DNA from 2 places in the Arthrobacter sp. 2MCAF15 genome. Region 2 is predicted to be linked to the other one. Evidence: riboswitches for the same ligand, from Rfam matches in the RefSeq annotation. Region 2 holds a riboswitch; the other holds the start of a gene.
What was found. Region 2 has a riboswitch for thiamine pyrophosphate ahead of thiO (glycine oxidase ThiO). Riboswitches for the same ligand answer to the same signal wherever they lie in the genome.

Region 1 (4,242 bases), on a different contig from region 2:
GGCCTACGTCACCTACGTGGCTCCGGACCTGGTGGGCCGGCTCGAGAAGTGGACCAAGGACACGGACATCTTTGCGGCCTGGCGCATCGACGAGCAGATCCACAAGGCCCTGGACCGCAAGGTCTTCCTGCCCTCTGGCGGGTCCCTCGTGATCGACCGCACCGAAGCCATGACCGTGGTGGACGTCAACACCGGCAAGTTCACCGGCTCCGGCGGCAACCTCGAGGAAACCGTCACCAAGAACAACCTGGAAGCGGCCGAGGAAGTCGTCCGGCAGCTGCGCCTGCGCGACATCGGCGGCATCATCGTGATCGACTTCATCGACATGGTGCTCGAATCCAACCGCGACCTCGTGCTGCGCCGCATGGTGGAGTGCCTGGGCCGGGACCGGACCAAGCACCAGGTGGCTGAGGTGACCTCGCTGGGCCTCGTGCAGATGACCCGCAAGCGGATGGGCACCGGCCTGCTGGAAGTCTTCGGTGAGCAGTGCGAAGCGTGCGCGGGCCGCGGCATCGTCACCCATGACGAGCCCGTGGAACACCGCCGCGCCAACACGGTCGCCGCGGAGCACTATGTGCCGCGCACCGAGGCGGCCCAGCCGGCTGCCCGCACCGAGCGCAAGAGCCGCCGCCGCGGCAGGGGAGGCCAGGGCCCGGAGTCCGCGCCGTCCACGCCCGCGGCCGTCCACGCCGAGCCCACCGAGGCTGAACGCCACGCCAAGGCTGAAGCCACCCGGGCCGCGCTGGCGAACATTGCCGCCGCCGCGCACGCCGCGCACCTGCACGACGGGGAGGCAGCCGCGGCCAGCGACGCCGGGGCCCGGCAGGCCGCCGTCGACGCCGTGACGCATCTCGCCGCCGCGGACGAGGCAGCCGGACGTCCCGCGACCGTCCTGACGTTTGGCGGCGAGCAGGTTGCCCTGCCCTTCGTCGAGCACGCCGAGGACACCCAGGCACCGGCCTTGACCCTGGACCTGCTGACCGAGGCCTTCGCCAACCTGGGCGAGGCCGACGCCGGCAAGCAGGCCGACAGGCAGGATGCAGCCCAGGCACCGGCGGCCCCCGAGGCGCCGTCAGCCTTGCCCGCCGCGGAAGCCCCGGCTTCACCGGCAGCGGACACGACGACTCGTGGCCGCCGCGGACGCCGCAACCGCAGCGCCAGCCGCGCCCAGGGCGCAGCCAACGAGACCTCCGTGGAACACCGCGAGGCCACACGTCCGGCCGCGGCAGGGTCGGTTCACGAGGCCAAGGCGCCCGCCGCGGCCCAGCGGGCGTCCATCCCTGCCGGCAACGAGCCGATCATCCTCGGCGTCGGGGTACCGGCCTCGGAGCTGTAGCCATCCGCGGCTGATCACGTCCCCGGCCGGTCACTTCGACTGGTTGGGTTGCGGGTCCGGGCCGAGCGGGCGTAACAATACGTCCGCTCGGCCCGGGCCCGCACGTGCGTTAACGGGGCAGCCCGGTGGCAACGGCTAGGCTGGAACACTGACACGGGGTGCCGCGCATCGGGCCGGCTGAGATCCAGACCCGTTGAACCTGTCCGGTTAGCACCGGCGAAGGGATGTCTGACTTGTCCGCGAAATCCAATCCGTCCAAATTGCCGCCCAGTGATCTTCAGCCGGGCAGTTTTCTGCCCGGCGGTTTCTTGCCCTCTGGGGTCCGCCCGTCCGCGCCGCCGCGCATTCCCCGCGTGCTGGCGATTGCGGGCTCCGATCCGTCCGGCGGGGCCGGGATCCAGGCCGACCTAAAAAGCATCGCGGCGAATGGCGGTTACGGCATGGCCGCCATCACGGCCCTGACCGCCCAAAACACCCAGGGCGTGCGCGCCGTCCACGTACCCCCGGCGGCGTTCCTCACGGCCCAGCTGGACGCCATCAGCGAGGACATCGACATTGACGCCGTCAAGATCGGCATGCTCGGCGACGCCGGTGTGATCGACGCCGTCCGCACCTGGCTGGAGAAGGTGCGCCCCGCCGTCGTCGTCCTGGACCCAGTGATGGTCGCCACGAGCGGTGACCGGCTCCTGCAGGAATCGGCCGAGGCCGCCCTGCAGGCCCTCCTGCCGCTGGCGGACCTCATCACCCCGAACCTCGCCGAACTCGGCATCCTGCTCAAGGAACCCGTCGCGGCCGACTGGGCCGAGGCCCTGGCGCAGGGCAAACGGCTGGCCGCACTGACCGGCGCCACCGTCCTGGTCAAGGGCGGACACCTCCAGGGCGGGCTCGCGCACGACGACGCCGGCTGCCCGGATGCGCTGGTCAACACCGGGGGCCTGCTCGGCACCGAAACGGTGGTGGTGCCGGGGGCGCGGATCGCCACGCGCAACAGCCACGGCACAGGCTGCTCCCTGTCCTCGGCCATGGCCACCGTGCAGGCCCGGGTGGGGGACTGGGAAGCGGCGCTGCGGGAGGTCAAGCCGTGGCTGCTGGGCGCACTCCGCGAAGCCTCGGTCCTGGACGTCGGCACCGGCAACGGCCCGGTCCATCACTTCCACCACGTCGGCCACGCTCATGTGGGCGACGCTGACGCGGGCCACGCTCCGGGGGAGGGCGAGTTCGCCGCGGCCCTGCACGCGGGGGCCACCGCCGATCTTGACGCCATCTACGCCCTGGACTTCATCCGCGGCCTGGCCGACGGGACCTTGCCCGAGCACGAGTTCGCCTACTACCTCGCCCAGGACGCCATCTACCTCAACGGCTACTCCCGGGTCCTGGCCCGCGCCGCCGCGATCGCCCCCACCGAGGCCGAGCAGCTGTTCTGGGCGAGGTCCGCGCAGACCTGCCTGGAAGTCGAGTCCGAGCTGCACCGTACCTGGCTCAGCACCCGCCCCACGGCGGCCACCCTGGGCCCGGTAACGAAGTCCTACGTCGATCACCTGTTGGCCGCCTCGGTGTCCGGCAGCTACGGGGTCCTCGTGGCAGCGGCCCTCCCATGCTTCTGGCTCTACGCCGAGGTCGGCTCCACGCTGCACCGGGAGTTCCTTGCCGGCGGCGCACCCGCCGGGCATCCCTACGCCGACTGGCTGCGGACCTACGCCGATGAGGACTTCGCCGCGGCCACCCGGCAGGCCATCGCGTACACGGACACGGCGGCCCGGCAGGCATCCGGGGGCGAGCGGGAAGCCATGGCCCTGGCCTTCCGGCAGTCCTCACGCTACGAAGTGGACTTCTTCGACGCGCCGCGGCTGCACGCCTGACGCGAGCTGGCCTGTGCAGCCGCTAGGATGGTGGGGCACGGTTCCGGAAGTCGTTGCGGCAACACAACATCAAGAACGCAGAGTCTAGGCGTTGTGGCGCCTGTCACGGACTGCCCCCGGAACCAGCCTCATTTGCGGCCGAAGGCAAAATTAGCGTATTCTAGATCTTCGGTGCTTACGCCAACACTTGGGTTATGACCCTGAGAACTGTCCGTTTGGAATTTCAACTGGATTTGTTCCGGGGATAGCTCATGGGTTCCCCCGGGGAATCCACCGGCGTTGAGGCACAGCGTGAGCCGGTCCAAACAATTTGGCCCCAGGTTCCGCACGCAAATCTAGTAATAAACGTCGAGAGAAGTGAGTTCCCCAGTGGTGTACGCGATTGTCCGCGCAGGCGGCCGCCAAGAGAAGGTTTCCGTTGGAGACTTCGTTACCCTGAACCGCGTCCCCGGTGGAGCCGGCAGCACCTTTGAGTTGCCCGCACTGCTCCTGGTGGACGGTGACAAAGTCACGTCTGCTGCTGCGGACCTGGCCAAGGTAACGGTTACGGCTGAGATCCTCGAAGACCTCCGTGGTCCGAAGATCGTCATCCAGAAGTTCAAGAACAAGACCGGTTACAAGAAGCGCCAGGGTCACCGTCAGGAATTGACCAAGGTCAAGATCACCGGTATCAAGTAACCCTTCGTTACTGTTCAGGTTCCAGCAGATTTCCCAGAATTTTTGAAGGCAGGCATTTCAAATGGCACATAAAAAAGGCGCGAGTTCCACTCGCAACGGTCGTGACTCCAACGCCCAGTACCTCGGCGTCAAGCGCTTCGGTGGCCAGGTAGTTTCCGCAGGCGAGATCATCGTCCGCCAGCGCGGCACCCACTTCCACCCGGGCGCCGGCGTCGGCCGCGGCGGGGACGACACCCTGTTCGCCCTGACCCCCGGTGCTGTCGAGTTCGGCACCCGCCGTGGTCGTCGCGTTGTGAACATCGTGGCTGCTGCAGCTGCAGAGTAGCAATAAGTTCTAAATCGGTGGAGCGGGCCATTAGGTCCGCTCCA
Region 2 (4,242 bases):
GTCGAGGTCGGTGGACGATGCCGGGTCGATGGTCACGAACTCGACGTGCGTGAGGTCCAGGTCCGGGAGCTTGTGCTCGGCCACGGCCGCCGCCGCGTCGCGCAGCACGTCCTCGGGAAACGGGCCGGGCAGTTCCAGGGTAGTGCGCAACGCCTTGAGGGCCCCGGCCAGCTGGTTCTGCTGCTCGTGGACACTGGGGGTCAGGCGATGATGGGACACGAAAATCAGGGTAGCCCGATTTCCGCCATTAGTCTTGGATCATGAGCGCAACTCCGGAGGATCCTGCCCTCTACAACAGCTTCCTGGCGGATCTGCTGGGAGTGATGGCGTACGGCGAGCTTTCCGCCTTCGAACGGCTCTCTTCCAGTGCCGGATATTCGCCCACACTGCGTGACCGTGCCGTGCTGGGCAGGATGGCGGTGGCCGAGTTCCAGCACTACGAACTCATCCGGGCACGGCTCGAGGATATGGGCCTGGACACGGAGGCTGCCATGCTGCCGTTCCAGCCCTCGGTGGACCTCTTCCATGAGCGCACACGCCCGGCGGACTGGTACGAGGCGCTCATGAAGGCCTACGTGATCGACACGGTCTCCGCGGACTTTTACAGCGCCGTCGGCGTGTACGTCGACGCCGGGACCCGGGAGCTGATCGCACAGGTCCGCTCCACCGGCGAGTCCACGGGTGTGCTGCAGGAGCGCCTCAAGGCGGCCCTGGCCGATGACCCCCGGCTGGCGTCACGCCTGGCGCTGTGGGCCCGGCGCCTGCTGGGCGAGGTCCTGACCCATGCCCAGCGGGTGAGCCTTGAGCACGCATTCCTGGGCGGGCTGTCGGGACTGGGCGACGCGGATGCCAGGGCACTGGTGGTGGGTCTGACGGCCGAGCTCGCAGCGAACCACGCGCGAAGGATGGCAGGACTGGGGCTCCCCGGCTAGGTTCCGGGCGGGGGTTTCACCGGGCCGAGGGTTCACTGCCAGGGACGGCCCAGGGCGCCGGCCAGGTTCAGGGCGGGGGAACCTGTTCAGGAACCAGCGTTCAGGAGTCGGCGTTCAGGAATCAGCGGCGTCCAGTGCCGCCAGCAGTGCACCGGCGGCGTGGGCCGGATCGTCGGCGTCGGTGATGGCCCGGACCACCACGATCCGCCGGGCGCCGGCGTCGACTACCTGCTCCACGTTGCCGAGGTCGATCCCGCCGATCGCAAACCACGGCAACAGGCTTTCCGTCCGGCCGTCGGGGTTTCCGGCGCCCTCGGCGTCCGCCTGGCCGGTTGCCTGGGCGGCGTAACGGACCAGGTCGAGGCCGACGGCGGCGCGCCCCGGCTTGGTGGGAGTCGCCCACACGGGCCCCACACAGAAGTAGTCCAGTCCCTTGCGGCTGGGAGAAGCAGCAACAGCGGCGTCCACCTGTTCCGGGGTGTGGGTGGACAGGCCGATCACGGCGTCTTTGCCCAGGAAGCCGCGGGCTGCGTCCAGCGAAATGTCCTTCTGGCCGATATGGAACACCGGGGCCCCGGACAGGGAGGCGATGTCCGCCCGGTCGTTGACGGCCCACAGCCGTCCGTGGCGCTGCGCCGCGGCGTGCAGGACCTCCAGGAGTTCCAGTTCCTCGGCCGCCTCGAGCGACTTGTCGCGCAGCTGGATGATGTCCACTCCGCCGGCGAAGGCGGCGTCCACGAAGTCCTCGAAGTCGCCGCGGTCCCTGCGGGCGTCGGTGCACAAGTAGAGGCGGGCGGTGGTGTGGAGGTGGTCCTGGCTCATGGGACCAGCCTAGTTCCTCTAAACTGGGCGCATACCGCGGGAGCCCGCAGCAGCCATGGAGCCGCTGCCCGGCTGAGAGGGCGTCAGAGCCGACCGCTTGACCTGATCCGGCTAGTACCGGCGTAGGGAAGGAATTTTTCATGGGCACACAAGTGGGCACACAAGTAGGCACACAAACCGCGCGTGAAGCCGTGGCCGCAGATGACGCCACCGCCCGGGATTGTTACACCGGAGACGCATCCACTCACGGAATCACCGCAGGGGACATCACCGCAGACGTTGCCGTGATCGGCGGCGGGGTGATCGGCCACGGCATCGCCTTCGAGGCCAGCCGCGCGGGCCGGTCCGTGGTCCTGATCGATGATTCTCCCGGCACCGGAGCGAGCTGGGCCGCGGCCGGCATGCTCGCCCCCGTCAGCGAGCTGCACTACCAGGAGGAGCAGCTGCTGGAGCTGATGCTCGAGTCTTCCCGGCTGTGGCCCGGATTCGCGGCCGGGCTCGACGCCGGTCCCGTTGGCCAGGACTCCCGGGCGGGTACCGGGTATTTGACGACGCCGACGCTCGCCGTCGGGGCGGACGCGGCGGACCGGCGCGCGCTCGCGGACCTGAGGGAAGTCCAGAAAGCCTGCGGCCTCAGCGTGGAACCGCTGACAGTGCGCGAGGCACGGGGCCGGGAGCCCCTGCTGAGCCCCGGCATCTCGTGTGCCTTCGACATCCCGGCCGACCACCAGGTGGATCCCCGCCTGCTGATCGCCCGGATTGCCGGCGTCCTGGCCGCGGAGGACCGCGGCAGCTTCATCCGGCGGCGCGCTGCAGGGCTGCTGTGGCAGGACGGCAACGTTGCAGGGGTCCGCCTCGATGGCGGCGGTAACGTACGCGCCGCGGAAACCGTGGTCGCCAACGGGCTCGGCGCCGCCGATCTTGGCGAATTGCCCGCCGGGCTCACACTGCCGCTGCGGCCCGTCTACGGTGACATCCTCCGGCTCCGCGTGCCCGCGCACCTGCAGCCGCTGCTCACGGCCACCGTGCGCGGGATGGTGCGCGGGGTCCCGGTGTACATCGTGCCCCGCCAGGACGGGACCGTGGTGATTGGTGCCACCCAGCGCGAGGACGGCCCGTCGGATCCGCAGGCGGTGTCGGCCGGCGGCGTCTACCAGCTGCTGCGGGACGCGCAGCAGCTGGTGCCCGCCGTCGCCGAACTGGAGCTCCTGGAAGCCACGGCGCGGGCGCGGCCCGGCACGCCGGACAACGCCCCGCTGCTTGGCCGGGTCGGCCGCCCGGGCGGCGGGGATGTCCCCGGACTCATCATCGCCACAGGTTTCTTCCGGCACGGGGTCCTGCTCACCCCGGCGGCTGCCGCCGTGTGCCGCCAACTCATGGACGGGACGCCGGACCCGCGCTGGGCCGGTTTCCGCCCCGACCGTTTTTCCCGCATCCCGGACACGTTCGGGGACAGTCCCAAGAAGGAAGCAGCATGAACATCAGACTGAACGGAACGGAGCAAAGCGTCGCCGACGGCGCCTCCGTCAGCACGCTCGTGAGCCAGCTCACGGGCCGGAGCATCGGCCCCGACGGCCAGGCCGCCGACGGCCGGAAACTCGGTGTCGCCGTGGCCCGCAACGCCGAAGTGGTGCCGCGCAGCCAGTGGCACGCCACGGCGCTCGCCGACGGCGACGACGTCGAACTTGTCACGGCAGTCCAGGGAGGATGACCAGCATGAACGAGACCACACTGGCAGGAACACCGGCCGTGCAGGCGCGCGGGGCGGTGGCCGATCCGTTGGTGATCGACGGCGTGGCGCTTGGGTCCCGCCTCATCATGGGCACCGGCGGCGCGCCGAGCCTGGACGGGCTGGGTGCGGCGCTTGTTGCCTCCGGAACTGAGCTGACCACGGTGGCGATGCGCCGCTATTCGCCGGCGGAGACGGGCTCGCTGTTCCAGCTGCTCGAGGACCAGCAGATCCGGGTGCTGCCCAACACGGCTGGCTGTTTCACCGCCAAGGACGCCATCCTCACCGCCGAACTGGCCCGCGAAGCCCTGGAAACGGACTGGGTCAAACTCGAAGTCATTGCCGATGAGCACACCTTGCTGCCGGACGCCGTCGAACTCGTGGACGCAACCGAACAGCTTGTCGCCCGCGGATTCAAGGTCTTCGCCTACACCAACGACGACCCCGTGCTTGCCCTCCGGCTGGAAAACCTCGGCGCCACGGCCGTGATGCCGCTCGGCGCCCCGATCGGCACCGGGCTGGGCATCCTGAACCCGCACAATATCGAGCTGATCGTCTCGCGGGCGTCCGTGCCGGTGGTCCTGGATGCCGGAATCGGCACGGCCTCGGACGCGGCGCTGGCGATGGAACTTGGCTGCGACGCCGTGCTGCTGGCAACGGCCGTGACCCGGGCCCAGAACCCCGTGCTCATGGGGGAGGCCTTCAAACACGCTGTCATCGCCGGTAGGCTGGCAAAAAAGGCCGGCAGGATTCCGCGCC

Region 1: linked by a shared signal. The riboswitch ahead of AB4089_RS07985 (bifunctional hydroxymethylpyrimidine kinase/phosphomethylpyrimidine kinase) and the one ahead of thiO (glycine oxidase ThiO) in region 2 are both predicted to bind thiamine pyrophosphate.

Annotation. Positions count from the first base shown of each region.
Region 1 is NZ_JBFRGZ010000005.1:73,839-78,080, forward strand. It holds gene AB4089_RS07980 (Rne/Rng family ribonuclease) at 1-1,336, shown strand, start outside; TPP riboswitch at 1,481-1,578, shown strand; gene AB4089_RS07985 (bifunctional hydroxymethylpyrimidine kinase/phosphomethylpyrimidine kinase) at 1,561-3,195, shown strand; gene rplU (50S ribosomal protein L21) at 3,565-3,873, shown strand; gene rpmA (50S ribosomal protein L27) at 3,935-4,198, shown strand.
Region 2 is NZ_JBFRGZ010000001.1:65,196-69,437, forward strand. It holds gene AB4089_RS00295 (RNB domain-containing ribonuclease) at 1-219, opposite strand, end outside; gene AB4089_RS00300 (ferritin-like fold-containing protein) at 261-932, shown strand; gene AB4089_RS00305 (thiamine phosphate synthase) at 1,047-1,754, opposite strand; TPP riboswitch at 1,781-1,901, shown strand; gene thiO (glycine oxidase ThiO) at 1,895-3,232, shown strand; gene thiS (sulfur carrier protein ThiS) at 3,229-3,465, shown strand; gene AB4089_RS00320 (thiazole synthase) at 3,471-4,242, shown strand, end outside.